4 regions of the Lysinibacillus sp. FSL K6-1151 genome follow, and region 2 is predicted to be linked to each of the others. Evidence: riboswitches for the same ligand, from Rfam matches in the RefSeq annotation. Region 2 holds a riboswitch; each other region holds the start of a gene.
What was found. A riboswitch is a leader RNA that binds a small molecule or an ion and turns the genes downstream of it on or off. The one in region 2 is predicted to bind cobalamin.
Positions count from the first base shown of each region.

Region 1 (7,644 bases), 200 kb from region 2:
TTATGAGAAAAAACGCTTTGATAGCAAAGGGCAGTATATTGAACAGGATGATTTTGTGACGGGCACGCCTGGTGAATTTCCAATCATGGTGAAGGAAAATGGTATGACATACGCAGTTCATTTAAACGACGGAGCGATGACGGGGATTTTCCTAGATCAACGCGAGGTACGTTTGGCTATTCGTGAGCGTTATGCAAACCATACAAACATGCTTAATACATTCTCCTATACAGGAGCATTTTCAGTGGCAGCTGCTCTAGGAGGCGCCATGAAAACAACAAGTGTGGATGTAGCTAAACGCAGTCTTGCCAAAACCATTGAGCAATTCAGTGTGAATCAAATTGATTATGAAGCACAGGATATTAAAGTAATGGACGTTTTCCATTATTTTAAATATGCGCAGCGTCACGCCTTACAATTTGATCTTGTTGTATTAGACCCACCTAGCTTTGCCCGTACGAGGCAAATGACATTTTCAACAGCAAAGGACTACCCTAAATTACTGAAGGATGCCATTGCTATTACCGCTAAAAATGGCATCATTGTCGCTTCCACAAATAATGCTAGCTTTGGGATGAAAAAGTTCAAAGGCTTTATTGACCAAGCATTTAAAGAAACCCGTACACGCTATAAAATTGTAGAGGAATACGGTTTACCAAAGGATTTCCGTGTTTCACGTGAATACCCTGAATTTAATTATTTGAAGGTCGTCTTTATTCAAAAAATGGACTAACAGGAATTCAAGACAGAATCATTTCTTTATGATTCTGTCTTTTTATATAAAAAAGTGACCTAAGAAATTCATTTCTTAAGTCACCTCTGAATACTACTTATAGATAGTTCACAAACCAATCGCGAATATATTCAAGTCGATTGATTCTTAAAGTTGGTTTTCCGCTCCTTGACAGTTCATGATTGGACTCAGGGAAGCGCACGAATTTTGTTTCTTTTTTACGATGCTTTAAGGCGATAAATAATTGCTCCGCCTGCTCAATTGGACAGCGATAGTCTTTTTCAGCGTGTAAAATGAGCAATGGTGTTTCGATATTATTGACATATTTCAGCGGTGAATGATGCCAAAGCTTTTCGATATCGTCAAGTCCCGCAAGAATTTGCCAATCTGTAAAGTAATACCCAATATCACTGACACCGTAAAAGCTAATCCAGTTCGAAATAGAGCGCTGCGTCACAGCTGCTTTAAAGCGATTCGTCTGGCCAACAATCCAGTTGGTCATAAAGCCGCCATAGCTCCCACCTGTCACTCCAAGACGGTCTGCATCAATAAAATCATAGTGCTCCAGCACATAGTCCACAGCCGCCATTAGATCCTCATAATCATTGCCACCATAATCACCACGCACTGCATCAACAAACGTTTGACCATAGCCATGACTGCCACGTGGGTTCGTATATAGCACCGCAAATCCTTGTGCAGCTAGAATTTGGAACTCATTAAAATAAGTATTGGCATACATCGCATGTGGCCCGCCATGAATTTCAAGCACTAGAGGATATTTTTTCCCTTCCTCATAACCAACTGGCTTCATGATCCAACCATTTACCTTCCAGCCCTCTGCTCCCTCAAATTCAATGGCTTCTGGAACAGCTAATGCTCTCGTCTTTAAAAATTCTTCATTGATGGACGTCAGCTGTTCTTTTTCACCCGTTTTTAGGTTGACGAAAAATAAATCGCCAGGATTCGTCGTTGTACTAATGGCTACGACTGCTTGATCATGTTGTGCATCAAGTGAAAAACCATAGACATATTGATCATCGTGAATAGCTGGATAGATTTCACCATCTATATTTCCGAAATAAATCGCAGCATTACCGTGATCTGTTACTTGGAAGTAGAAGCTATGATTATCATTCAACCATTGAACACGTGGTGACACCACACCTTGAAGAAAATCGCCGATTGCAAAATCCCCAATAGGGGCGTCAAATTCACTTGTTACACATGTCAGCAGATTTTGTTGCAAATCATAGAGCCATAGCTTTGCTTGTGTAGCATTTTCAAATTCTCTTTCACTACCTATGAAAGAGATGAAGCGACTGTTTGGAGACCATGACGTTTGGTAATACATACCTGTTCCCTCTGTTAACGGACGCGCTTGCTTTGTTTCTACATCTAATAAATAGATATCGCTCTTAAATGAAAAATCTGTATCCTCTGCGACATCAGCTAAGTACGTCATATATTGACCATCAGGTGACCATGTACCAAGATGGACATGATTGTTTCCTTTCGTCACTTGCTCTAACTCGCCCGATTCTAAATGGACGATCGCAATTTGACTAAACTGCTCCATATCCAAAAAACCTGCAGCATCCGATTTATGTTTCATCTTGTCTATTTCTAGAGGCTTTAGTTCTTTTTCTTCTTTCTTTTCATCCGTTACCTTATCCAAAATCGTTTCATCTTTACCTAGCTTGATAGAAAAGGCCATTTTCTTGCCGCATGGTGACCACACAGGTGATGTCACACCATTTTTACAATATGTCACCTGCTTTGCCTCTCCGCCTGCTTTTGAAAGAACATAAATTTGCGACTTGCCTGTTCTAGTGGATAAAAACGCAACTTGACTACCATCAGGTGACCATATAGGAGAACTTATTCTATCCTCCCCAAATGTCCATTGCTGTGGTGTTTTGTTCTTCAGGTTTATGTAAAACAAATTCGAGACATAATCTTTTTTCTTCTCATCAATACGTGTCTCAACATAAACTACCTCAGTCCCGTCAGGTGAGAGCTGTGGATCGGCTACTGATTTCAAGTGGTAAAGATCTTCTGGTTGAATCCCTTGTTTCGATGTCATGTTCTTGCTCCTTTGTATTGTCATTTTCTGTACTCTACTACAATACTTCGACACCCTAAGTAATATTCCTGCTAGTTAATTGATTTTTTTACTAATTCCCAATATTCGGTTGATTTTGTTCTGCGATAAAATTTAAAAAAGGGTTCATTCGGACGAGCATGTTCCTTATAAAGGTTCATCATTTGTAGCAAAAAATCTTCAATGTGCTCGACACCTACCTTTTTCGCAAATAACATGCCCGCCTGCGCCTTTGCCCCCATCGGTACAGCGCCTAAATAAACATCAAAGCTCTCCTGCTGATAAACGAGTCCAATATCATCATAGACTGCATTGTAGCAGGCTGACGCACAGCCATTGATGTTAACACGTACTCTTGCAGGTACCTCGATCCCCTCTAAAGCATGATAAAGCTGTTCGGTTATCGGAGCAGCCTCCATCTTTTCACCATCACAAAAATCACAGGCCTTCATCGCGATGATGGGTCCTGATGGTGCAACATAAAGACCCACTTCTCGTAAGGCTTGCATAGCCTCTGTCACGGCACTCGTTGGAATGGACACTAAAATACTATAGGAGGCCGAATACTTAATCGCCCCCTTTTCGCCAGCAACCTCTGCTATTTTTTGAAATTGTGCAGGCGTATAATGCTTATTAATAATACCTGGGCTGACAGCTAAGCGTGTAAATTCGCCATGACGATTAAGTGTTTCAAATGTTTGATCTGGTACGTTTTTCTGAAATGCATTCATTGATATCGCTCCTTATGAAAAAGGAGCTAGCACAATGCTAGCTCGGAATTTTAAAAGTTATCAGGATAGAAGCCCTTCGCTAAAATTTCAATAGCCTCTGCCGCACGAACGCCTTCAGACGCAGCTGACAGTGGCAGGATGACAAAGCGATCATTTTTAACAGCTTCCATCTCCTTTAATGCTGGATCATTTTTTAAGAATTGAATCTTTTGTTCGGCCGTTGTTTCACCATAATCGATCACGACAACTACCTCGGGATTACGGTCTACCGCATCTTCCTTCGACACGGTTGTCCAGCCTGATTCCACATCACCAAAAATATTTTGACCACCAGCGATTGATACTAGTTCATTCATAAAGTTTTGACCAGCTGTAAAGACATCCTTTTCACCGCTATCAAATACGAGAACACGTAATTTCTCACTATCTTTTGGTAATTTAGCTTGAATTGCCTCCACATCTTGCGTCATTTGCTCAATTAAGGCTTCTCCACGATCCTCAATACGGAAAATTTTTGCGATATTACGAATATCAGTGAAAATATCCTCTAGTGTTGGCTTTGTCATATTGGAAGCCGTATGTAAATACGTATGAATGCCTAACTCCTCAAGCTCTTCCGGTGTTCCAACACCCTTTTCACCAAAGCCACTCTTCCAGCCTGCATATAAGAAATCAGCCTCGGCATCAATTACTTGCTCCTTCGTTGGGTATTGATCAGAAAGCACAGGCACTTTATCGTATGCTTCTTGTAGGGGCTCGTAGATTTTATCATCTAAGTAAGCTGTGCCTACCATGGAATCCTCTAAGCCTAGCGCTAGCATAATCTCTGTCACATGCTGATTTAAACTAATCGCTTTTGTAGGTGCTTCCTTATATGTTTGAGTTGTTTCATTATTGTCAATGGTTACTTCCGTTGCTGCCTCAGATGGCTCAACCTTCTCATCTTGCGCTGCTGATTCAGATTTGTCCTTTGCATTACAAGCCCCTAAAACAGCGACCAAGGCAATGACCATCACCAGCCATAAACTTTTCCATTTCTTCATGTCCTTTTCTCCTTTGTTGTTCATCTATAGAAAGAAATCAAAGACTTCTTTGCTACCAGGATTCGTGGGAAGGGCATAAAAAAACCCTCTTGTCGCCAAGAGAGTAGCATAGTGAAAAAACGGTACATTACCTTTATCACTATCCCCATCCTCGTGGTTCTTAGTCAAAAAACACATACTGGCAGGTATCCTGGCTTAGGTTCATCATCTATACGCCTTCCCATAGTTAAACTACAGTGGCATGCTGTACAGACTCCCCATTTACAGTTGCGGGACAGCATCGGAATTGCACCGATTTCCCTTTTAAGCAAATGACAAATGCCATTTGCACCAATACGTTCTATAATGGTTAATACTATTGATAGACTAGCAGAAGAAAATTTGTAGCTCAATCAGTAGTATGTTGCTAAATATATAATCATCATTATATTAGCACTATTTCGACAAAAATACGAACTATTTTACAAGAAATATATAGGCTAGTATTCTGTTACAATGAAAAGATAGCTATAGATAGAAACGAGGATATGTTATGTACAAAACAATTGGTGTACTTGCGCATGTGGATGCAGGTAAAACAACCTTCTCTGAGCAAGTACTTTTTCATACACAAAGCATTCAAGCTCGTGGTCGAGTGGATCATCAGGATACCTTTCTCGATCATCATGAGCTAGAGCGCAAGCGTGGTATTACCATTTTTGCCGAGCAAGGTCGCATGAACATAGGCGACGATACATACACGTTGATTGATACACCAGGGCATGTCGACTTCTCCCCTGAGATGGAGCGCGCCATTCGTGTGATGGATTATGCCATTGTTATCATTAGTGCGGTCGAGGGCGTACAGGGTCATACGGAAACCGTGTGGCAGCTTTTACGCAAATACCATGTCCCAACATTCTTCTTTATCAATAAAATTGATCGCGAAGGAGCCAATGTGGAGGCCGTTATGACACAGCTCCGCAAGGATTGTTCCCAGCAGGTGCTGTTCGTCGATGAACCGCTTCGTACTGATTATGTTTCAAGCGGCATCATGGAATGGTTGGCTGAGCGTAATGAAGAGCTGCTCAATGCCTTTTTGAATGAGTCATTGGAGCATGAGCAATGTCTTACTCAGCTACAGACCATGATTCAAAAGGAATGTGCCTTCCCCTGCTTTACAGGGTCTGCCCTAAAGGATGAGGGCATCAAGGAATTGCTTGCCCAGCTCCCTCTATTAACAGACACCCATTTTGAAGTGAATGCACCGTTTGAGGGGGAGGTTTTTAAAATTCGTCATGACGGCCACCAGCGTTTAACATTTATGAAGGCTGTCAAGGGCGTTTTACATGTTCGGGATGAATTTTCGTTTGAAGAAGTGACAGAAAAAGTGACTGAAATTCGCCTCTATAATGGCAGTCGCTTTGATACCGTCCAACAGGTTGAAGCGGGAGAGATTTTTGCTGTTAAAGGACTTAGTCAGGCCAATATTGGAGACCGCATCGGCACTACTATGCTGTCACAGCCCTATGAGCTTGTCCCAACGCTACAGGCAAAGGTTCAATATGAGGGCCATCAGCATATCAAGGAAGTGTTACAAATTTTCCGTTTACTAGAAGCAGAAGAGCCTTCCTTACGTGTGGTTTGGCAGGAAAAGTTCCAGGAAATCCATGTGCACATTATGGGCGTTATTCAGTTGGAGGTACTGATAGAAGTGTTAATGAAGCGTTTTTCATTAACGGTCTCCTTTGGCGAGCCCCAAATTTTATATATGGAAACCATTGCGACGACGGTGACAGGCTATGGTCATTTTGAGCCCCTCAAGCATTATGCAGAAGTTCATTTACTAATGGAGCCCAATCCGCGAGGAGTAGGTAATACATTTAGCAATGCCTGCCATGCGGATCATTTATCGGTAGGCAACCAACGCCTTGTTGAAAAGCACCTGTTTGAGCGTGATCACCATGGCTTACTCACAGGCTTCCCTCTGACAGATATTCATTTTACACTGCTAACAGGTCGCGGACATAATGAACATACATCGGGCGGCGATTTCCGAGAAGCTAGTTTCCGTGCGCTACGTCAAGGACTTGAGCAAGCACAGAACATCCTGCTTGAACCTTATTATCGCTTTAAAATGAAGGCTTCGAACGACTTTATCGGCCGCATGATGAGCGACATACAGCAAGCTGCTGGCACATTCGATGACCCCATCTTATCCGAAACAGATGTTGTGCTAACGGGACGAGCGCCCGTCGCCACCCTAATGAGCTATAGCACAACCTTTGCGGCCTATACCAATGGTAAGGGCGCACTCACACTCCAATTTGATGGCTATGATGTGTGTCATAATGCCGAGGAAATTATTTCGCACATTGGCTACGATAAAAATGCCGACCCAGAATACAGCTCCTCCAGCATCTTTTGTGCGAAGGGCAAAGGATATTCTGTTCCTTGGCACGAGGCACAAGCAGCCATGCATTGTCTGTAAGTAGGTAATCCTGCCCGCGCGAAGCCGTTTGCTTGCGCGGGTGTTTACTTGCTTTGAGCGAGAATATTTACCCTGTTTGCGCGAGTATTCCTTGCTGGAGCGAGAGTATTTCATCTGCTTCCGCGAGTATTCCCCGCTCGAACGAGAGTATTTCATCTCCTTCCGCGAGTATTCGCTGCTTGAGCGAGAGTATTTCATCTGCTTCCGCGAGTATTCGCTGCTCGAACAAGAGTATTTACCCCCTACCCTTCAAATAAATAAAAACAAGCCCTCCGTTTGATGGAGGGCTTGAGTTTATAATGCGCCTACTGCTTTCTTTGTAGAACTGTGCACAAGGTATGCAGGCTCGACAATCACGTAGTCATGCGTGTTTGTGAAATCAACTAGCACTTTACCAGGATAACTTTTTAAAATTTGCAGTTGATCAATTAATTGCAGCAATAGCTCGTGACCGTTGCCGCGTGGATGCCAGTTGAAATGGTAATCATTTAATGCCTGAACCGCTTCAATAAATTGGGCGTATTCCTGCTGCACAAAGGCTATTAACTTATCATGTTGAGGCG
Region 1 covers NZ_CP152040.1:2,162,226-2,169,869, reverse strand. Annotated here, with positions in the region: gene MHI04_RS10475 (class I SAM-dependent rRNA methyltransferase) at 1-733, shown strand, start outside; gene MHI04_RS10470 (S9 family peptidase) at 831-2,819, opposite strand; gene MHI04_RS10465 (precorrin-3B methylase) at 2,891-3,568, opposite strand; gene MHI04_RS10460 (ABC transporter substrate-binding protein) at 3,619-4,611, opposite strand; cobalamin riboswitch at 4,774-4,961, opposite strand; gene MHI04_RS10455 (translation factor GTPase family protein) at 5,144-7,081, shown strand; gene MHI04_RS10450 (hypothetical protein) at 7,149-7,310, opposite strand; gene MHI04_RS10445 (hypothetical protein) at 7,376-7,644, opposite strand, start outside.
Region 1: linked by a shared signal. The riboswitch ahead of MHI04_RS10460 (ABC transporter substrate-binding protein) and the one ahead of nikA (nickel ABC transporter substrate-binding protein) in region 2 are both predicted to bind cobalamin.

Region 2 (7,644 bases):
CTTTTTTTATGCTTGCTTGGTGCTTCGTATAAATTGACACCTTGAAAGAGCAACTCCCCGTTTGTTGGTCGTTCGATTCCTAAAATAATACGACCTAATGTGCTTTTTCCTGAACCACTTTGACCGACTATTCCTAGACATTCCCCCTCCTGAAGTGAGAATGACACCTTCTGTAATACGGGAACTTCCTGCTTACGCTGGAATAGAAATGGTCTTTGAGCGTAATGCATATCAATATTTTTCACGTCTAGCAGCGTCATTTTTTCACCTCTAAAATAGCATTCTTGCTTGTAATAGTTTCTTTGTATAGGCATGCTGAGGTGCATCAAAGAAATCATAGACATTCGTTTGCTCAATGATTTTTCCTTGATACATAACAGCCACATCGTCAGCTAGTTCAGCAATAACACCTAAATCATGTGTAACAAGAAGTATGGCAGCTTCTGTTTCTACGCGAATACGATCAAATAGTGTTAATACTTGTTTTTGATTGATCGTATCAAGAGCTGTCGTTGGTTCATCAGCAATATAGAGGGAGGCTTGTAGCGCCAATGATAAGGCAATCATCACTCGCTGTAGCATGCCACCACTCAACTGAAAAGGATAATAGTGTAAAAGCTGCTCTGGATTTGGTAAATGCACTTTATGTAAGGCATCAAGAGCTATTTGTCTCATTTCTTTTTTGGTCAGCTTAAAGTGTGCCTTTAATGTTTCTCTGAAATGGCCTTCAATCGTTTGGATACGATCGAAGGCAGCGGATGGATTTTGCAAAATCATCGAAAGATGCCGCCCACGATATGCTCTTAATTTAGTAGCTGAAACATTCATTAAATTTTCCTGCTGATAAAGAACTTCCCCTTGTGTCACCTGTGCGATAGACGGTAATGTTTGCATGATGGCATGGCAAAGCATGGTCTTGCCACTACCACTTTCTCCTATGATTCCTAAGACACGCCCTTTATAGGCTGTCAGATTGATAGTGGATAATACATTTTTCTCCCCAATTTTGACGTTTAAATCTTTCACTTCTAAAACCTTCTCCATAACTTCACCCCTCACGAATCAAACTTCTTTAAACGATTGGCTAAATGATTAAACAATAACACCACTAGGACAATGGCAAGCCCAGGATAAAGCATTAAATCGGGATGCTGACGGATATATTGTTTCCCTTCATTTACCATCATGCCCCATTCTGGAATCGGCGCCTGCACGCCCAGACCTATAAAGGAAAAGCCAGCGATTTCTAAAATGACTTTCCCGATATCTAACGCCACAATCGTGACAATAGCTGGCAGTATGTTAGGGATATAATGATGAATGATTAATTTAATGCCTGTAGTGCCAGTAATCCTAGCAGCTTGAATAAAGTCTTTTTCATTCATCCCAATACATAAACTTCGAACCATTCTGGAGTAATAAATAAGCTGTGTAAAAATAAGGGCTATTAAAACATTTTTTAAGCTAGGGCCTAATACACCTAAAAGTCCAAATGCAAGTACCAGTGTCGGAAAAGCTAATAAAACATCACATATTCGAATAAATACCACATCGATTATACCTCTTTTCAACGCTACAAAGGCACCAAGTAGGACAGCTAAAACAATAGCAACGACTTGAATGAAGAGTGCTGATCCTAATGAATAGCGAATACCTAAAAGCATGCGAGAAAAGACGCATCTTCCTAAGTGATCTGTACCGAATGGGTAATCCCAGGAAGGGGCTAAAAATTTCTTAGTTATATCGACAGCTAACGGATCATGTGGCATTAAAATGGGTGCAAACAATCCCAGTAAGACAATGATTACAAGGAGGGATAAGCTAAATAACCCTAGAATAGGATCTCTTCTTTTTCGTAATCGCTTCATGTTAATCTCTCCTGTCCTTCATCATCAGATGAGGGTCCAATAGACGATGCAATACATCTGTGCATAGATTGGTCAACACATAGATCACAGCAATAATCAATACATAGCATTGTACAACGGGGTAATCCCTGTTCGTAATGGATTCGATTAAATACCTACCGAGTCCTGGCCAACTAAAAACTTGCTCCACAATTACAGCTCCACCTAGTAAACTACCGAGCGTCATACCTAATAAGGAAGTCAAAGGTATGGCAGCATTTCGTAACACATGACGTATGAGGATTACAGAATTTTTTAATCCTCTTAGCTGCGCATATTGAACATATTGTTGCTGTAATTCTTCCTGGATAGTGGAACGAATAAACTGGATGAACAGACCAATGGTTGGCAATGCTAGTGCGAAGGCTGGTAAAACTAAATGAGCGAGTGTACCCTTTCCGTTTGTCGGAAAGAGCCCTAATTTTAAGCTAAATAGATAGAGCAGTAGGAAACCTAACCAAAATGTTGGAATGGATACGCTCAATATGCTAAAGAATCTAATGATTTTATCGATGATGGCATACTTAGACAATGCACTCATAGTCCCTAATGGTATACTGAATACTAAAATGAGGACAAATGCGGCAAGAGCTAATTCAATGGTTGCAGGTAATTTCGCGAATAGCTCATGTGCTACTGGTAATTTACTCACAAAGGATGTACCAAAATCTAACTGTAAAACGCCTTTTCCCCATAGCAAATATTGAAGAACGAAAGGTTTGTCCGTCCCTAGTTCTTCGCGTAATGCCTGAACAGCTTCCTCGGTTGGAGCAACTCTTGCCAATCGTAGGATGACCTCAGCAGGCTCTATCGGTACAAAACGAATAAATACAAAGGTTAGGATGGAAACTCCTAGTAAGACAAACGGCAAAGTCAAAATTCTTTTTAAACAAAACATCCATGTCGATTCATACATGCTGTCACTTCCTACTCACTCCTATGATAAAGAGAGAGCTGTCTTTGCAAGACATACTCTCTCTTTTTTATTACTCTTTATCCATTTGTGCATAGGGAATATCATATTCAGATGCACGTGGAGCAAAATCCTTCATATATGGTTGATAAATTACATTATTTGTTTCGTAAGAGATAGGATAGAAAAGTGCTTGATCATGGAATATGGATAAAATATCCGTGTAAAGCTGCACTCGTTCCTCTTCATCTGTTCCCACTAATAATTGATGGATTTTCGTATCGATGTCTGTGGCGTTAGGTAAGCCTAATTTTGCCTCATAAACACCACTAGCATTTGGCGTAGCTGACTCATTTGCAAAGCTATGTGGGTCGGTTGGTGGTCCGTTTGTACGCCAGAAATTAATATCCACCTGATCATCCATTAATTTTTGAAGACCGACCATCACATCCGCACCTTCTAAATTCAACTGTACCCCTATTTTTGCTAGTTCACCTTGCATTAATTCCGCCATTGGCTTTTGGATTGCATCTGTTGCGATGTAGATTAAATCTAATGATAATGGTTGCCCGTTTTTCGAACGAATTTTTTCGCCCTTCTGTAACGTCCATCCTGCCTCATCTAGTAGTTGCTGCGCTTTTTCAGGATTATATAAGATTGGCGCTAACTCTATATTGGCATAAGGAATGGCATCCCAAAATAATGTGTTAGCCACTTTTTCTGTACCATGTGTAATACTGTCAACCATTTGTTCCTTATTGATAGCATATTGAATGGCCTGACGAACCTTTAATTCGGCTAACGGACCCGACTGAGTATTGAAGAGTAACGCTTTCGTAGACAAAGGCTCAGAGGTAGCGGTTTTGTATTTACTGCTATCTTTTAAATACGTATAGTTATCTAAACTAATGATGCCACGACCATAAATTAAATCTAATTCCTCGTTTTCAAATGCTAATGAAATCGATTCTGAATCTGGGATAATTTTAACTTTAATTTGTTCTACGAGAGGCTTTTCTCCCCAATAGTTTTCATTGCGACTAAATAAAGCATATTCATCTTTTTTGTACTCGGTTAATACCCATGGACCTGTTCCAATAGGTGCCTTGATCGAATCTTGTGTCGCATCTCCGGCTGGGAATCCATTATCCCCTAAAAAACGGAATGGTCTTACAAAGGCAAGCTCGTTTAAGACAGGATAATAAGGTTCATCTAATTGCAAGCGAATTGTAAAATCATCCACTTTCACAACCTCTTTCATATGGTTGACCATACCCATCCAAGAATGCATTTCCCGATCCGCTAATACTGCATTGAAATTACGAATCACATTATCTGCATTAAACGCAGTTCCGTCTGAATACTTAACATCTTTTCTTAAATGAAAAGTATAAGTCGTTTTATCTTCTGATATGTCCCAGCTTTCTGCTAGCTTTGGGCTAACAGTTCCATCGTCGTTGTATTCCACCAAGGATTCATAGACCATCGCTTGTGCGGTCATTTGATTGGGTAAATATGTATGGGGGTTCAATGGGCCGACATCTAATGGCCACCCAATTGTTATCATTTTTTCATTTGTTTGCTGTGTTCCTGTCTCTCCCTTTTCTTGATCTGTGCTTGTACAACCAGCAAGTACGCTGAAAGTTAACACAAGGATGAAGGGAAGTACATACTTAGTCAATCTCATTTTCTGTCTCCTATCTCTATTCGTGGTACAAATGAATCTAGTTATAGATAGATGGAAAGAAGGTATCAACAATGCGTTCAAATTTTTCGAGCTAACGAGTAGAAGTTGATTTGCATTGTGCAGACACCTTTTCAAAGTTTGTGATATCAGCTAGAGGCTTTAGACACACCGACATTGCCACAGGACGTGGTGCTTCTTGACGTTCAGAGGGCATTTAAACAGCCATTGACTATTTATCTTCTTCAGAAAAAGAAGTCTTCTGTATGTGCTACTACAAAAACATTTGCTGAATCAAACTAAAAAAACCTTATTCTAAAAAAGAATAAGGACAGAAAAACTTACAATGAGTAAGCCTCCATCCATCTCCCTATCTTTCGTAGATCATCAATGAATCTCCTTACAAGCAGGCATTCTGGCTCATGAATCATGATTTTGCTTCACCTTCCCAAGTAATCACTTAGTGGTATTTGAAACAAAACTCCTCATTTACAGCTGCGGGACAGCATGGGATTTACACCCATTTTCCTTTTAATTGAATGAAAGTCTTTTTCACTCAAACTTGTAATGATCGCTATGAAATTCGTTATAAACATAACATGCTCGATTGTTCACGTCAATTTTATTTTCTGAATATAATAAAAATCTTAAAAGAATGAAACAACAAAAGACCAGGTCCATTTTTTTCCTGGTCTTTGTTGTATTTCGGAGAGAAGATGTAGTAGTTGTAGTAGATTTATAAAATGATGTCGTTATCTCGAGATAGATGGTTGTACTTCCTGGCGTAATGTTTTCGTTGCAGCAACCATATTAGCTAAAGCTGCAACAGTTTCAGTTTCTTTTCTTGTTTTTAAACCACAATCTGGGTTCACCCAAAATTGATGGGGATCTAACACCTGTAAACTATCTCTCATAATAGTTAGCATTTCTTCATTGCTTGGCACACGAGGACTATGAATATCATAAACGCCTAAGCCAATGCCCTTTTGATAAGGTTGCCCTTGCAGTGATGTAATGAGCTCCCCGTGACTTCTTGATGTTTCAATGGAAATCACGTCTGCATCAAGTGCACTAATCGGTTCGATGAAATCGTTAAATTCGCAGTAGCACATATGTGTATGGATTTGTGTTTCATCTTTGACACTAGCTGTAGCCAGCTTAAAGGAATTAACAGCCCATTCTAAGTAAGCTCCCCATTCTTCTTTTCGTAGCGGTAAACCTTCTCTTAGAGCTGGCTCATCCACTTGAATAATTGAAATACCTGCGTTTTCGAGTGCCTCAACCTCTTTGCGAAGTGCTAATGCAATTTGATAAGCGACATCTTTACGTGACAGATCGTCTCGTACAAAGGACCAATTTAATATCGTCACTGGTCCTGTCAGCATACCTTTTACAAAGCGCTTTGTTAAGCTTTGAGCATAGGCTGACTCTTTTACAGTTATTGCTGAAGACCACGCTACATCTCCATAAATGATCGGTGGCTTAACACAGCGTGAGCCATAGGAAACGACCCATGCTTTTTTTGTAAAGGCAAAGCCAGTCAGCTTTTCACCAAAGTATTCGACCATGTCTGTACGCTCAAATTCACCGTGAACGAGTACATCGATATCTAGTTCCTCTTGTATCGTAATCCAGCGTTTTGTTTCCTGCTCTATAAATGCTTCGTAGGCTTCATTCGATAATTGTTTTTTACGCCAAGCATTACGATTCCTTTTCACCTCATCGGATTGTGGGAAGCTTCCGATTGTTGTTGTTGGGAATAGCGGTAACGCTAACGCTTGCTGCTGGATTTTTTGACGCTGAGCAAATTCACTATGTCGTTCAAAATCTTGCGTTGTCACAGTTTGAACTGCTTGATGAATCAACTTGTTTTGACGGATTGGATGGTTTTTTAGAGCCTCAATTGCCTTCATACTTTCAGAAAAATTATGCTGTAAGATACCCTCTGTATCTCGTCTACATTTAGTTAGCTCCGTGATTTCTACAATCTTTTCATCTGCGAAGGCTAAAGCATGCTTCAGAACAGGGTCAATCTCATTTTCAAGAGCAGTTGTGATCGGTACATGTTGTAGATTGCTGGATGGTTGAATCCATAGCTCTGCTGCATTACTTAAATGCTCAATTGCCTGAATTGTAGCATTGACCTCCGCTAAGTTGGAACGCCAAATATCACGTCCATTAACAACCCCGACTGCCAATACTTTGTCCTGAGGGAAACCATATTGACGAAGTGACGCCATATTTCCTTTATAGCCATGAACAAAGTCTAGGCCAAATCCTTCTACAGGCAATGTCATCAATGTTTCATAGCTGCATAATGCTTCAAAATAAGTTTGCAGCATGATTTTCGCTTCTGGAACGGCAACGGCTAACTGGTCGTAAATCTCTTGCACAAGCTTGATGTCTGCTGGATCAAGGGTTGTGACAAGTGATGGCTCTTCTAGTTGAATCCAATTTGCACCTGCATCTACTAATTCTTTTAATACTTGTGTATAGAGCGGTATTAGAGCTAATAAGTATTCAACCTGTGTGAATTTGCTATAGCCTTTTGTTAACTTGCAGAATGTATAGGGACCAATCAATGTTGGCTTTGCAATAATACCGTACGTTTCTTTCGCCTCTAAGAAATCGGCCAACACTTTATTTTCTGTTAGTTTCAAGGCCTGTCCCTCGTATTCAGGAACAATATAGTGATAGTTTGTATTAAACCATTTTGTCATCTCACTAGCTACAGCTGTTTTATTCCCTCTTGCTACGCTGTAGTAGGTAGATAAATCTACTTTCCCTCCCTGCCAGTTAAAGCGTTTTGGGATGAGACCAAACATTAATGCTGTATCTAACATTCTATCGTAATACGTAAAATCGCCAACTGTCACCATGTCGATGCCAAGCTGTAGCTGCTTGTCAATTCTAGCTAAACGGATTTTTTTTAAACTATCCTCAAAATCCTCTTCAGAAAGCTCGTTGCGCCAAAATGCTTCTAATGCTTTTTTCCATTCGCGATCTTCCCCGATATACGGGTAACCAATGAGTGTGCTTGTATAGGTCATTTTTATATCTCCTTTTCAGAAAAAAATAAAAAGCCATTTTCCAAGGAGGAGAATGGCTGCTAGTTGAAATTTTTAATGCTAAAACAATAC
Region 2 covers NZ_CP152040.1:2,365,217-2,372,860, reverse strand. Annotated here, with positions in the region: gene MHI04_RS11515 (dipeptide/oligopeptide/nickel ABC transporter ATP-binding protein) at 1-260, opposite strand, end outside; gene MHI04_RS11510 (ABC transporter ATP-binding protein) at 271-1,044, opposite strand; gene MHI04_RS11505 (ABC transporter permease subunit) at 1,056-1,868, opposite strand; gene nikB (nickel ABC transporter permease) at 1,870-2,823, opposite strand; gene nikA (nickel ABC transporter substrate-binding protein) at 2,894-4,507, opposite strand; cobalamin riboswitch at 4,892-5,085, opposite strand; gene metE (5-methyltetrahydropteroyltriglutamate--homocysteine S-methyltransferase) at 5,257-7,554, opposite strand.

Region 3 (7,644 bases), 1.9 Mb from region 2:
CTTTTAGCCATCTCACAATTTATTCATGATTCGTATGCGGTATATTTAAACACAGCCGCTTATTTAGGTTTATTTTTATGTGCAATTTTGTTAGTGAGATTATCTATACAAGCACTGAGATCGATGAAGCAGTAGGTAGGGATTGATTCCCTACCTTTTTCATTGAAATATTTGAATAAAATATTACAAAAACATTACAAAGTGATGTGTAGGTCTAATGTCGAATCAGCTAATAGTAGCGATAGGCAGAATAAAGTGGCGTTTTGTAGAATAAAGTAGCTTTCTTGCAAATATTACAGAAATATTTCGAGTTTTACTAATGTATTAAATAGACATGAAATAGTATAAAAGTTATGCTGAAAATGCTAAACTTTAAAAGGCTAAAATAAATATAAGAACATTTGATTAAAATAGAATCGTTCAAGTGATTACATAGAATATCTAGAGCGAAATTGACAGATGAAGGGGAATGAAAATCAGTGGGTAAGCGCAATAAATGGCGTAAGTCGATGGTGCTAGCATTAGCACTAGCTGGCGGCTTATTATTTAATACAATTCAACCAACAGAAGTACATGCCGAAGAAACTTCTCAACAAATGATTGAGAAAAAGGCTGAAATTGATGCACAAGTTAAAAAATTACAAGAAGAATTAACAAAGTTACAACAAGAGATCGACGCAAAGGTGAAAATATTTAAACAGGTACAAGCTGATATTAAAGAAGTGGATGCTAGTATTGTTGAAACACAAAAACGTATCGAGCAACGTTCTAAAATTTTAAGTGAGCGTATGGCTGCATACCAAGCACAAGATAATACTGTAGGCGTTTATTTAAATGTCGTTCTTGAAGCAAAAAGCTTTGCCGATTTAATGGATCGTGTCGTAGCGGTCAAAACATTAATGGATGCTGACCAAGAATTGGTAGATCAACAGGAAGCAGATAAAGCAAGCTTAGAGCAACAAAAAGCTACATTAGATGAAAAACAAAAAGAGCTTCAAAAGCAATTCCAAGAGCTTCAACAAAAGGAAAGCGAAATGGAAGTGAAAAAGGCTGAAAATGAAGCGAAATCACTTGCATTAAAAGCTCAAATTGCAACGAAACAAGAAGAAGAACGTTTAGAGGCAGAGCGTAAAGCAGCTGAAGAAGAAGCAGCCCGTTTACGTGCGCTACAAGCAGCAACTCCAGTTGTACAAGCAACTCAAAATAATGATGGCGGCGTGCCACAAAAAATTGTTATGGGCTCAGGAGCTGGTACGGCTTCTTCAGGAGATGCTATTTCAACAGCTAAACAATTCCTAGGACGTCCATATGTCTGGGGTGGTAGTAACCCATCGACAGGCTTTGACTGTTCAGGTCTTGTACAGTGGTCATACAAACAAGCAGGTGTTTCTTTACCACGTACAGCATCACAGCAGTATTTAGCAACTCAACGTATCTCAGCAAGTGAAGCGCGTGTTGGAGACTTAGTATTCTTCAGCTATGGTTCTGGTGTAGCTCACGTAGGTATTTACTTAGGGAACAACACAATGATCGATGCTCAAAACAATGGTATCGTAATTGAATCACTTGATTGGTGGAATCAATACTTAGTAGGCTTTGGTCGTATTCAATAAGCCTCTATATTTAATAGACGATTGACATGATGAAAAGGTCATCTTTGTAGAGAAAAAATATACAAAGATGACCTTTTTTATTTTGCTTTAGTGTTCATCTACCTCCTTTGTCGAGGAGAGATGAACACTTATTTTGCATTTCTAGTGGTTTAAGAGGAGCATTAAAGGTAAGCTCGAAGCGTAATGACTGTGCATTAAATTTTAAAATTTAGCTTAATGACACCTGTCTCTTTTAAGGCAATAAAGAAAATGATAACAAATGGGCCAACGAGTAAACCGATGATACCAAATAACTGTAGACCAATGAACATGGCAATTAATGTTGGCAAAGTGGATAAGCCAATGTGGTCGCCCATTAGTTTAGGCTCGACGACACGACGAATAATAAGTAAAATAGCAGCTAGGATGAATAATTTTACAGCAATAGCTGTGTTTCCCATTAATAGATGGTATAGTCCCCATGGGGCTAATATAATAATGGACCCTAGGAAAGGAACGATATCTATTAACCAAATAATAATGGTCATCGTAACTGCATATTTCGGTTGGATTAATAGTAATCCAATAAGTGTGACGCCACCTATGATAAAGCTTACAAATAAGTGTGCCTTCATATAACCGAATGTTGCATCTTTTAAACGATTTAAGATGATTTTTATTTTCTTTGCTGTGTTAGGCTTTAAATATTTATAAGTGATTTCCTTTAATTTGGGCAAATCAAGCATAAATAGGAATAAAGCAATCATATAAACGAGAAGACTGATAAATAGGCTTGGAATCTCTGAAAAGAATGCTGAAACTTTGTTATAATTAAAGAAGCTTAAAAAGGATTCTTCAACTTTCTTTATGAAATCCATAGTGGTTTTTTGAAGCGAAGCACTTACTTCAGGTGGAAAGTCCTCTGTGTATTTAGAAATATTTTCTTGCATATGAAGCCACATATCTGATAGCTTGGAAATATAATAGGGAGCTTGCTTTGACAATATAATTATTTGCGACATAATTTGTGTAATGGATATATAGCAAATAATAGAGATAACAATAACACTCACTATGTATATAAAAGCAACTACAATTTTCCTTGACATTTTCCATCGCCTTTTAAAGAACATAACAATGGGTTCTAAGAAAAATGCACTGACACCAGCAAGTATTATAGGCATGGATACAGGGATTACAAAATAGGCAGCTACAAGTAGAGAAAGAATCACAATCAATCGGAAAATCATTTTCCTAGCATTAAATTTATTCATAAACTCACCTTCTTTGAGAAAAAAATTAAGTTAAGTGTACCATAAATCAAATTTTATTACGTTCTGAAACAATAAAGGTAGGGATAAATTATGGAGAAAGAGATTTTGCAACTTTTTAATAATCTAACAGAGCATGACCGCGATATTGAATCTTACGAGGAACTAATAAAAATTCTGCAGGAACCCGTAGATTGGACATATGCAGTCTGGGAACAGCTTGTACAAGCACTTACATACAAAGATGGTCATGCACGTGCACGTGCTGCACAAATTTTATGCGCCTTAGCCGCAAAAAGTGACCCAGAAGAAAGGGTATTGGAGGATTTTTTAAAAATTTGGGCTGTGACTTATGATGAACGATCCGTTACAGCTCGAAATGCATTACAAGCTATTTGGAAAATTGGGCTAGCAGGTCAAGTACAAAGTGACTTAGTGGTGTCTTATTTAGCAAAGAGATTTCAAACTTGTTTAGATGAGAAGCATCCGACTCACATTCGCCATGATATTATTGTATCTTTTAAAAAGCTATATGACGAGACAAGTGACATAAAGTTATTAGACATTGCCCATCGTTTAATTAATGAAGAGCAGGACGTTAAATCTAAACAGAAGTATAAGTCAGCCATCCGTTCAACGTAACGAGATGGTGTTTTTTGTGCAAATTATTTGGTAAATTATTGAATAGTCAACAATAAATGAAAAAACAAAAGGGGTTAAGACATGAGCATTTATAATTATTTAGTACGAAAACCTAATGGTGAAATTTTATCCATGGAAACATATCGTGGAAAAACGATGCTAATTGTCAATACGGCGAATCAATGCCGATTTACATATCAATTTGATGACTTACAAAAAATGTATGATAAATATGGGAAAGATAATTTTGTCGTTCTAGGATTTCCTTGCGATCAATTTGGTCATCAAAATCCTGAAGATGGCGAGGAGACTACGCATCTTTGTAAAGTGAATTATGGCGTTACCTTCCCAATTTTTGAGCTTGTACAAGTAAATGGAGAGACTACCCACCCATTATTCAATTATTTAAAACATGAAGTGGATTTTCGAGAGTTTGGCAAGGCGAGCATGCAGGAAAAAATGCTTGCTGAGGCAATTGTTCAACTTGCCCCAAACTTTTTAGATGGTCGTAATATTCGCTGGAACTTTACAAAGTTTTTAGTAGATGCTAACGGCAAGACCGTTGCACGCTTTGAACCAACAGATTCACAACTTGATATTGAACAGGCAATTGAAACTATACTATAAAACAGTTTTGTTTATCTTATTCTTTAGAAATGGTGACGATCCATTCAAAGCACAGCTATTTTTTCCTATTAATATATGATAAACTGCTTTACAAGTGAATTATTCTTGCAGAATAAAGGTGCTAACAAGCATAATCGGGAATTCGGTGAAAAACCGAAGCTGTTTCCGCAACTGTAAGTACAGCTAGTATAAAGGTTTACCACTGTCTTAACAGAGATGGGAAGGTACTTTATCACACATTCGTTTTTTATGTAATGAACTGTACAAGCCAGGAGACCGACCTTTGTTTGAACGTATAAAAACTTCTCGGAAGCTAGGAGGATATACGGCAAATACATAGGCTATGTCATGTTAATTTGGCCATTATTATGTTATTTTCGTCGTTCCTTTGCGTAAAGGAGCGGCGTTTTTTTATGCAAGAATTTTCATAATGAAAAGTGGGGGGAACGCAAGTGAAAAAAGATGCACGTTATTCTTGTTATCCATTTATGCGTGAAAAAGCTTCGACGGTTGATTTTGAGATTCGAACAGACAGTCTGACTACGCATTTGGGAGTTGCTTTAGCTGCAGTTAAGAAAGAGGATGTACAAGCTGTTGTAGAAGATTTAATGGTTATTTTACCTATGGCCTACCATGTCAATGGCTCGGTTCGTGGAAAACTAGCTGTAACAGAAGAGGATCTTGCTTGGTTAAGTGAGCGCTATGATTTTTATGTTCGTCATGTGAAGGAAGAGATACAAAACTTTGTTTTACCTCAAGGTACGGAGGCTGCTGCTGCTCTACATCTTTGCCGTAGTGAAGCCAAAAAATCATATCGTACATTACACAAAGTATCGGAAGAACGAGAGGTTCCAGCTATTCTTTTTGATTATTTAGGCCTATTAGCCAATGTCTGCTTCGTTATGGCTGTCTTTATGAATCAACAAGCAGGGATAGCTGAAATATCATTTATTAGTAAATCATATCCGATGAAAAAGAAAAAGGAGAATAATAATGAAGAAATTATTTAATGTTCAATGGCTAACAGTACTCTTCCTTGCAATGATTTTAGCAGGTTGTGGTACTTCAGTAGATACTAAAAATAAAGACGCTTCACAGGATACACAACAAACAGAGCAAACAAACTACAAAGTGACAGATGATCGCGGTGTAGAAATAGAGTTTAAAGAAGTACCAAAAACAGTTGTATCATTGCAACCAAGTAATACAGAAATTTTATTTGCTCTAGGTGTTGGTGATAAAATCGTAGGAGCAACTGAGTATGATACTTACCCAGAGGAAGCACAGAAAATTGAACGGGTTTCTGATTCTGTGAATTTTAACAGTGAACGAATCATAGCGTTGAAGCCAGATGTTGTTATAGCTTATACGATTGGTGATAAGGAAGCAATGAAACCACTTGAAGATGCTGGAATCAAAGTGTTTGTTATTCAATCAGCAGCTACATTCGATGATGTTTATGGTGACATCGAACAGATCGCAGCTGTAATGGGTGTTGCAGATAAAGGAAATGAAGTAAACGAAGAGATTAAAGCGAAATTAGCTGACGTTAAAGCAAAGGTGAAGGAAGTAAAAGCACCGAAAAATGTTTATTTAGAAATTAGTCCTAAGCCCGATATTTATACAGCAGGCTCTGGTACTTTCCAGCAAGAAATACTAGATGCAGCCAATGTTAAGAATGTTTTTTCTGACTTGAGCAGCTGGGCACAAGTTTCTGAGGAAGATGTCATAGTGAAAAACCCAGATGTTATTTTAACGACAGTAAACTACACAGAGGATCCAATAGGTGAAATACTTGCACGTGATGGATGGAATACAGTGACAGCAGTTCAAAATAAAGCAGTACAGACTCTTGATACAGATATCTCTAATCGACCTGGCCCACGTATTGGGGAAGCCGTAGAACTAGTAGCAAAGGCTGTCTATCCAGAGTTATTTAAATAAGAAACCATTCAAGGCTAGCTGTATACTGACAGCTAGCCATTTTTATGTGGGTTGTTATTTCCTAGTGTGAAAATTGGAATTAATTGAGTTAGTTCTATAAAATAAAAGTAAGAGTGCTCGATAATTTTAGGAGGTGTAGTAATTGGAACAGTTAGAGACAAAGATAATTCCATTTGAGGCAGTTTATAATTTTCGAGATATGGGGGGATATAGGACAAGGGATGGGCGCATTGTCAAGAACGGTTTATTTTACCGCTCAGCGGCTCTTGGGAAAATGACGTTGGCGGATAAAGAGCTATTTGAAACATTAGGGATTAAAACCATTTTTGATTATCGTGATAATAATGAGGCACACCATAATCCTAACCCTATGTTCTCACACGCTCAATATATTCAAATACCAGCGAAGGGCAATCATACATTTGAAATGCCTACAAATGCTGGTGGTAGAGATTTTTATAAAGCAGTAAGCCCCGAAATGTTCCGAGATTTTTATGCACAGATGCCGTTTAATAATCCTTCTTTTAAAGAGTTAATGAAAACCATACAAAATCCTGACAATTTGGGTCTTGTCCACCATTGTGCAGTTGGTAAGGATCGCACAGGTATAGGGGGAGCTCTTATTTTGCTAGCCTTAGATGTACCTGAGGAGACGATTATGGAAGACTATTTAAACACGAATATCCATTTACGTCCAATGGTAGACAGAATGGCACAGGCTATTCAACATCAATATAATGAGCAAGAATTACAGCAATTCTATGCATTAATGTCTGCTCGAGAAGACTATTTACAAGCAGCATTGGATGCTATGGATTACCATTATGGCTCAAAGACTAAGTTTTTAGAGCAGGAGTTTGGCCTAACTATTGCTAGACGAGAGCAATTGCAAGCTTATTGCTTAACATAACAATGACCCCTTTCACATATCTGTGTGAGAGGGATTTTTTATGTGGAAGCGCTGTCTTCCTATAAACCTCTTTACAGTCTGAAAATTTATGATAAGATACAATAGATTTTTAAGAAAAATATAGGAGAAGTGAAAGTATTGGCAGAGACAATGAAAGAGACAAATAAGTTAAGTCTATTCCATTTAACATGGCCTATTTTCTTAGAAGTATTTCTATTTATGTTAATGGGATTAGCCGATACTTTTATGCTCAGTGCTTTATCAGATAATGCTGTATCCGGAGTAGGTGCAGCCAATCAATATATCCATATTGCGATCTTGATTCTTGAAGTGGTAGGGAATGGTGCATCCATTGTCGTTTCACAGTATTTAGGTTCAAGACGTTTTTTTGAAGCAGCGAAAATATCGGCTTTAGCTGTCACAATGAATTTGGTTGTTGGACTGTTAATGAGTATTCTATTTTTCTTCTTTGCAAAACATTTAATGACTATGATGAACTTGCAGGGAGAAGTACTTCACTATGCACAAAGTTATTTAGTTATCATCGGGAGTTTTATTTTTCTACAGGCTATTATTAATGCACTTGCTGCAATTATTCGTGTACATGGTTGGACGAAGCAAACGATGTATGTATCACTTGGCATGAATATCTTGCATG
Region 3 covers NZ_CP152040.1:4,258,100-4,265,743, reverse strand. Annotated here, with positions in the region: gene MHI04_RS20600 (AarF/UbiB family protein) at 1-135, shown strand, start outside; gene MHI04_RS20595 (C40 family peptidase) at 480-1,613, shown strand; gene ytvI (sporulation integral membrane protein YtvI) at 1,808-2,866, opposite strand; gene MHI04_RS20585 (hypothetical protein) at 2,957-3,505, shown strand; gene MHI04_RS20580 (glutathione peroxidase) at 3,587-4,132, shown strand; cobalamin riboswitch at 4,232-4,432, shown strand; gene MHI04_RS20575 (hypothetical protein) at 4,585-5,142, shown strand; gene MHI04_RS20570 (ABC transporter substrate-binding protein) at 5,126-6,076, shown strand; gene MHI04_RS20565 (tyrosine-protein phosphatase) at 6,219-6,986, shown strand; gene MHI04_RS20560 (MATE family efflux transporter) at 7,137-7,644, shown strand, end outside.
Region 3: linked by a shared signal. The riboswitch ahead of MHI04_RS20575 (hypothetical protein) and the one ahead of nikA (nickel ABC transporter substrate-binding protein) in region 2 are both predicted to bind cobalamin.

Region 4 (7,644 bases), 1.1 Mb from region 2:
TGGTTTTGGCATAAATGTAGCGTGCAAGCCATGTTTACGTGCAATTGTTTTAACAACTAATTTGAAAGTTTGAATGTTATCACAAGCTGTAACAGCATCGGCATATTTAAAGTCAATTTCGTGTTGTCCTGGAGCTACTTCATGGTGAGATGCTTCAATTTCAAAGCCCATTTCTTCTAGCTCTAATACGATATCACGGCGGCAGTTTTCACCAAGATCTGTTGGAGCTAAGTCGAAGTAACCACCATGGTCATTTACTTCTAACGTTGGTTCGCCTTTTGCATCTAATTTGAATAAGAAGAATTCTGGCTCAGGCCCTAAATTGAAGCTTGAGAAGCCCATATCTTCCATTTTTTTAAGAATACGTTTTAGGTTGTTACGTGGGTCACCAGCAAATGGTTCGCCTTTCGCAGTGTATACGTCACAAATGAGACGTGCCACTTTCCCTTTTTCAGAAGTCCAAGGGAATACTACGAAAGTATCAAGATCAGGATATAAATACATATCAGATTCTTCGATTCGAACGAAACCTTCAATAGATGAGCCATCAAACATCATTTTGTTTTCTAATGCTTTGTCTAATTGACTTACAGGAATCTCAACATTTTTGATTGTGCCAAGAATATCTGTAAATTGTAAACGAATAAAGCTTACGTTTTTTTCTTCGATGAGACGTTTAATGTCCTCTTTTGTGTATTTACCCACAGTTTTCCACACTCCTATAATTTGTCTAGCTTTTATGTTTACCCTACCCTATTTATTAATAGAATCGAGATAAATCCCCTCGTCGGATGGATGATTTTTGCATGCGCTGAGCTTGACGCATTTCTTCGCGCATGATTTGGCGTAATTCTGAATCACTTAAATCTTGTTCATCTGTAGCAACAGGATCTTTCTTTTTAGCAAATAATTTTTTAATCTTCGCCATATTCATACCCTGCTCTAAGTAGTCTTTAATTTCAAGCAATGTGTCGACGTCATTTAATGAAAACATTCGACGATTGCCTTCTGTTCGGTGCGGCTCAATTAAATGGTGTTCTTCATAATAACGAATTTGTCGTGCCGAGAGTTCAGTTAATTGCATCACAATACTCATTGATAATAACGGCATAGTTCGTCTAATTTCACGACTCATTTAAGTCCTCCTCCAATACCCGCTTATCATATAACGAAATTTTTTCACTGTCAACCAACCATGTGAGGTTTCCTAACATGTAAGGCGTTATTTTTTTCAATCCGATAGAAAATTGTAAAAAACTATTCAAATTTAAGGTTTATTTATTTTCATATTACTTTTTTTGAATGGCTTGAACAGCACTACAAATAGCAAATTTAACATGTTCATATGTTAGTCCACCCTGGATAAAGGCTGTATATGGTGGACGGATTGGACCATCTGCTGTCAGCTCAATGCTGGAGCCTTGAATAAATGTTCCCGCAGCCATAATGACATCATCTTCATAACCAGGCATATAAGCTGGTTCTGGAGCATAATGGGCATTTATTGGAGAATTGGCTTGTATTTCACGACAGAAGGCAATCATCTGCTGTGCAGTTTGGAAGGAAACGGATTGGATTAAATCCGTACGATTTGCATCATAGCTTGGAGAAGTGCTCATTCCGATTTCCTCCAGCATAGCTGCTGTAAAGATCGCACCTTTTAAGGCTTGTGATACGACATGTGGGGCTAGGAAAAATCCTTGATAAAAATCTCCTAATGTATTTAATGTTGCCCCTGCCTCTGCCCCAATACCTGGAGATGTCATACGATACGCACATTTCTCTACTAAATCTGCACGGCCAGCAATATAGCCACCAATTTTCGCCAATCCTCCACCAGGGTTTTTAATGAGTGAGCCTGCCATTAAATCAGCACCAACCTCTGTTGGTTCCTTCGCCTCTACGAACTCACCATAGCAGTTATCTACAAAAATAACGGCATGTGGGGCTAATTTGCGCACCTTTGCGCACATATCAGCAATTTCTGCAATCGTAAAGGATGGACGTGTCGCATAGCCTTTCGAACGTTGAATGGCAATCATTTTTGTTTGCGTAGTAATGGCTGCTTCTACACCTACCCAATCAATTGCTTTATTTTCCACTAAATCCACATGTCGATAGCCTATTTTATAATCTTTCAGTGAACCGGTATCTTTGTTACCACCATCGACAATGGATTGCAATGTGTCATATGGCTGACCAGAAATATAAAGCAGCTCATCACCAGGACGAAGGACACCGAATAGACTAAGCGTGATTGCATGTGTTCCTGAAATAATTTGTGGTCGTACAATGGCAGCCTCCGCCCCAAAAACTTCCGCATAAACACGCTCTAAATTATCGCGTCCCTCATCGTCATAGCCATAGCCATTGGATGGATGTAAATGATAGTCACTTACTTGATGCTTGCGAAATGCTGCTAGCACCTTCTGTTGATTATAAAACGCCATTTCTTCTACCTTTGCATGATAGGGTCGAACTTGCTCCTCTATTTTTGACGCTAAGGATAGCGTTTGTGCTGATAAATTAGATGTAAACGTCATTCTTTTCTTCTCCATTTCACAATTGTCCCGCATTTCAATCAGTAAGATCTATCGACTCTCTAAATTGACTTCACTCATTCTAGAATTCCCTAAATAACTACTGGTATATCAACGCTTTTGACGAATGTTTTTCTTTATTTCAATAACATCTTATCAATTTGTATGAACCCCTGCAAAACTTGCCTATTGTTTCTAAGCGAATTTTACGCTAAGCTAATGTGCGGACTTACTTCAAGAAGCGTATGTAATGACTGATTTTGGCTATTAAATTCATAGATTCTGTTACGTCAAAAAAAGTCTTTTAACTTTTAAAAAAGAAGTTCATTTATTGATAGAAGGGGTGAAAGGGATGGCTTGGGAGGTTTTTAGTATTATTGGAACAATTGCCTTTGCTATTTCTGGGGCAATCATTGCCATGGAAGAAGAATACGATTTATTCGGTGTATATATACTCGGTATTGTCACTGCTTTTGGTGGAGGAGCTATTCGAAATTTACTCATCGGACTGCCTGTCACAACCTTATGGGGACAGGATATGATGTTTCAAATTGCACTAGCTGCGATTACGATATTTTTTATCTTCCCGCATCATCTGATTCAGCATTGGCATCGTTGGGGCAACTTCACAGATGCCATTGGCTTATCCGCATTCGCTATTCAAGGTGCACTCTATGCAGTGAAGCTAGATATGCCAATTAGCGCAGTCGTTGTAGCTGCTGTTTTAACAGGTTCAGGTGGTGGTATTGTGCGAGATTTATTAGCTAGACGGAAGCCGCTAGTTCTCCGTGATGAAGTCTATGGTGTTTGGGCTGCTCTCGCAGGGCTTGTTATCGGATTTGAAGTTTTGACTGGAGACATTTTCCTTTATGTATTATTTGCAGTGATTACAGCATTACGCATTCTTTCCTATATGATGAAGTGGCGTTTGCCTTTGCGTAAGTTGAATCGGGCATAGATACTGTAATTGATAAAAAAATGAATAAGCGCAAAGAGTTCATTAACTATTTGCGCTTATTTGTTATTCAGTAACTATTTAGCCAAAAGATTCATGGCTTCTTCTAATGTCACCATATTTTTCATCATAGAACAAGCGGCATCTAAAAGAGGAAAGGCTAGAGCAGCACCAGAGCCTTCGCCTAATCGCATGTTCATATGCAGCATTGGCTCTACACCAAGTAATGATGCGGCAATTTTAGCCCCTGGTTCCTCTGAAGCATGGGAAGGTATGATAAAGTCTTTTACTTTCGGTTCAATTTGATAAGCAATAAGCGCAGCAATAGTCGAAATAAAACCATCAATAATAACAGGTTTTCGGTGACTTGCGGCAGCCAGCATGATACCAGCCATAGCCCCTATCTCTAGCCCTCCAACTTTAGCTAGAACATCAATGATATCGTTAGGATTGGGGTTGTTGAGAGTAATTGCTTTTTCAATTACTGCTGCTTTATGAGCAATCCCTCCTTGACCAACTCCTGCGCCAAACCCTGTTATTTCAATAGGGTCATAGCCAGTCAAAGCAGCTAATATGGCAGTGCTCGGCGTTGTATTACCAATGCCCATTTCACCTGTTCCAAGTAGGTTGGCTCCTTTTGTGATTTCATCTGTTGCCACATGAATCCCCACTTCAATGGATTGAATAGCCTCTTCTCTTGACATAGCAGGGCCCTGTGCCATGTTATCTGTGCCATGTTTAATTTTATGAATGATAACACCTGCATCAAGCGGAATATCTTCTTTTACCCCAACATCTACTGTTACTACCTTTGCATTGGTAATGCCCGCAATCGCACAAACGCCTGTACCTCCCTTAGGAAAATTTAATGTTTGAAAGACCGTAACATCTTGTGGATTCGTTGTTATGCCTTCCTCACAAACGCCATGATCTGCTGCACAGACAATCATCACTTTTTTATCGACCATTGGATATAATTGTCCTGTTATGCCTGAAAGCTGTACGGCAAGTGATTCTAGTTTCCCCAAGCTACCTGGGGGCTTACAAAGCGCATCAATTCGCTTTCTAGCTTGGTCCATACTATTCATATCAGCCTCTTGGATATTTTGAATCGTGTCTTGTAATAATTGCATTATTGTTTCTCCTCTCGTTCTACATGAAGACAAAATAAAAAGTCTGTAGTTTATTGTCATGACAAATAAACTACAGACTTTTCCATCATCTATATACTTCCGAAGCAAGTAGGCAGGTCTCCTGGCTCAAGCTCAACATATCATCGTGCCTTCCCAGCGATTCGCTAGTGGCATTTACGATGACACTCCCTTATACAGTGGCGGGTCCGCTAAAGTTTTTCACTTTATTCCCTATTCTCCCTATTGGGCACCTAATGCTTTTATTAAACTATTTATAATCTACGACAGCGTATTTTTTCTGTCAATATTAGAATACTCGCCTTGTACCATTTCTTCGGTTACCTATTCTTTTTCTATTTCGCTTAGCAATGTTGAGCCTAATAATAGGACCGCTCCTATTATTTGTAGAAGCGTCATTTTTTCACCTATAATCATCGTGGAAATTACTAATGATGTCAGTGGATCAATATAGCTAAGAATGGCTATACTTTGTCCTTTTAACTGTGACATGCCTAAAAAGAACAATAAAAATCCAACCCCTGCATGGACAATGCCTAATGTAATTAAGAATAGGACTGACTCAAAACTGATTTTCATGACCTGAAATCCTGTAGTTCCAAGTAGATAGAAGCTAAGGAAAAATGCTGCTAAAGAAAGTTGAATCATTGTATTTTCTGGTTCCTTTAAGCCGCATATAAATTTATTTGTCAATGTTAGCGCTGTGTAAAAGCATGCCGCGATAAGACCGTAGACAATGCCTATAAAATGCTCACTGTCCCCAGTGCCTTGACTTTGGACAATCAAATATAGTCCGATAAGAGCCACACAGACATACATTATTTTTCTGCCAACTAGCTTCTCTTTTAAAATAATTGGAGATAAGCAGATAACGAGTACTGGTGCAAAATAATAACTCAATGCAGCATTGGCAATCGTTGTTGCTTTATAAGCCTGAAATAAAAAAATCCAGTTCCCACACAAGGCGATACTAGAAAGTATTAATTTCCACTTATTTTTTATAATCTCTAATTTCGAAAAATTCCCCTTTTTATAAATAAAAATCACTACTAAAAAACAAGCACCTATTAAACTCATCCAAAAAGCAATTTCACTTGAAGTTAACGGAATATACTTGGCAAAAACACCAACTGCTCCAAAAATAATCATGGATAATACAAATGCTAATTTTCCGCTCATTACAAATACCTACTTTCTACGTATAAAGTATTAACCTATACAGTAGAATCTATTGAAAATGAGCAAACTGTTATTGTATGCCTAAACAGTAGATTCTACTGTAAAGACATTGTTGGGGGTGCTATTGAACAAAACATACAAAATCCCTCCTTCACCTACATAATTGTAACATATTTCTGAAAATTAAAGAGTAAGTTTTATAAAGAAAGGGGTCACTAATCCCTTCATACTATTATGAGTATGTACAATATAAGGTAGGTCATAAATTTTCTTTGAGGAGGAGTTAGGATGAATGCAAGAGAATTGAGAAATGCCATTGCGGAGACTTGTGAAAATTATGATAGTCACTACGCTCAGTTAGTGAAACCAATCAATCAGTTATTAATGAATGTCGATGCTAGTATAAGTAACGAAACAGCGAATATAATCATCGAAAATTTGAAGTTATATTATAGCGGGGATAAATACATGACGGAATGTCACTTCGATGAGAGTGAAAATTTCTTAAAAGATGGTCTTGAACTTCTTCAAAAGGGGGATCTTGCGAATGGTGCTTTACAAATATATGGTGCTGGTTTAAATTTTTCCAGTTATGCTTTAAAGGTTCGTGGGCAAAAAAATGTGAATCCGTATATTAACTTTGAAAAAAATTTCAGCCTCATCATGAACACACTCCGAAAATAAGTATATAAAAAAGGTGATGTCAATGATAGAAACAGCCACTTTGAAAAGCGAGAGGTTGATTTCCGTTCCAGCGTCCTTTCAGGGGGCGTCCGATGATGAGCCGCTTCACTCACTGCGTTCGCTCCAAGGTCCCCTCTGTGACGCTAAATCCCCTAGGAGTGACACTGGCTCCACTCCAATCAACCATATGTAAAAGTGGCTTTTCCTTCTCTTTCATACGAACCGTAGTGAACAAAATAGCCCATTATTTGTCTGATGAGAGAAAGGATAGCCCTTTATTTTCAATGTGAAGAAGTGGTAAGTAACAACACCCCTCCATAAAGAGTAGTGAATACCTTTGCTAAAAAGGTACCATTTTTATGCATTGGAATGGAAGGCTACTTGACTCCCGTGGGATAGTGAGACAGGCGAGCCTCTGCACGGAGGAAGCGGCTCGGCGCTCGCCCACAGGAAAGCAAGTAGCCTGCAACGGAAATCCATTTTCACCCTTCACAAAAATGCTATGGATGGTTTTATTTTTCATTATGTCATTTATTTAAATTCTAATTCCCCATCGTAAGCTAGCATGCCGCCTTCAAGATTTGTTACATCAAATCCTTGCGCTTCTAAATAAGCACATGCATTAGCAGAACGAGCACCAGCCTTACAAACAACAATATATGGCTTTTCTACGTCTAATTCCTCTAAACGTTCCGGGATTGTCCCAAGGGCAATGTGCTTGGCACCAGGAATCATGCCGTGTGCTACTTCATCCTCTTCACGTACATCAATAATATATAGGTCCTCATTTGCATCTAATCGTTCTAGTAATTGTGTTGTTTCCATTGATTTCATGAACTTTTTTCCTCCAAAATTTCAAATTCCACTTACATTATAGCTTGTAACAAAAAAAACAGCCAGTGTGGTGAACACAAGCTGTTTAACAATTTTTTATCCTTCTGTCTCTAAAAACTCTATTTGTTTTGCTGGAACGAATGTAGAAATGGCGTGCTTGTAGATTAGGTGCTGCTTATTTTCAGCATCCATTAATAAAACTGTAAAATTGTCATATGATTTCACAGTCCCTTTTAACTGAAATCCATTTAACAGAAATACAGTTACAAAAACACTGTTTTTACGTAGTTGGTTCAAGAAC
Region 4 covers NZ_CP152040.1:1,216,296-1,223,939, reverse strand. Annotated here, with positions in the region: gene glnA (type I glutamate--ammonia ligase) at 1-705, opposite strand, end outside; gene MHI04_RS05720 (MerR family transcriptional regulator) at 761-1,135, opposite strand; gene MHI04_RS05715 (methionine gamma-lyase family protein) at 1,290-2,543, opposite strand; gene MHI04_RS05710 (trimeric intracellular cation channel family protein) at 2,893-3,498, shown strand; gene cobT (nicotinate-nucleotide--dimethylbenzimidazole phosphoribosyltransferase) at 3,573-4,628, opposite strand; cobalamin riboswitch at 4,722-4,898, opposite strand; gene MHI04_RS05700 (DMT family transporter) at 4,971-5,825, opposite strand; gene MHI04_RS05695 (hypothetical protein) at 6,114-6,509, shown strand; gene MHI04_RS05690 (rhodanese-like domain-containing protein) at 7,041-7,343, opposite strand; gene hfq (RNA chaperone Hfq) at 7,440-7,644, opposite strand, start outside.
Region 4: linked by a shared signal. The riboswitch ahead of cobT (nicotinate-nucleotide--dimethylbenzimidazole phosphoribosyltransferase) and the one ahead of nikA (nickel ABC transporter substrate-binding protein) in region 2 are both predicted to bind cobalamin.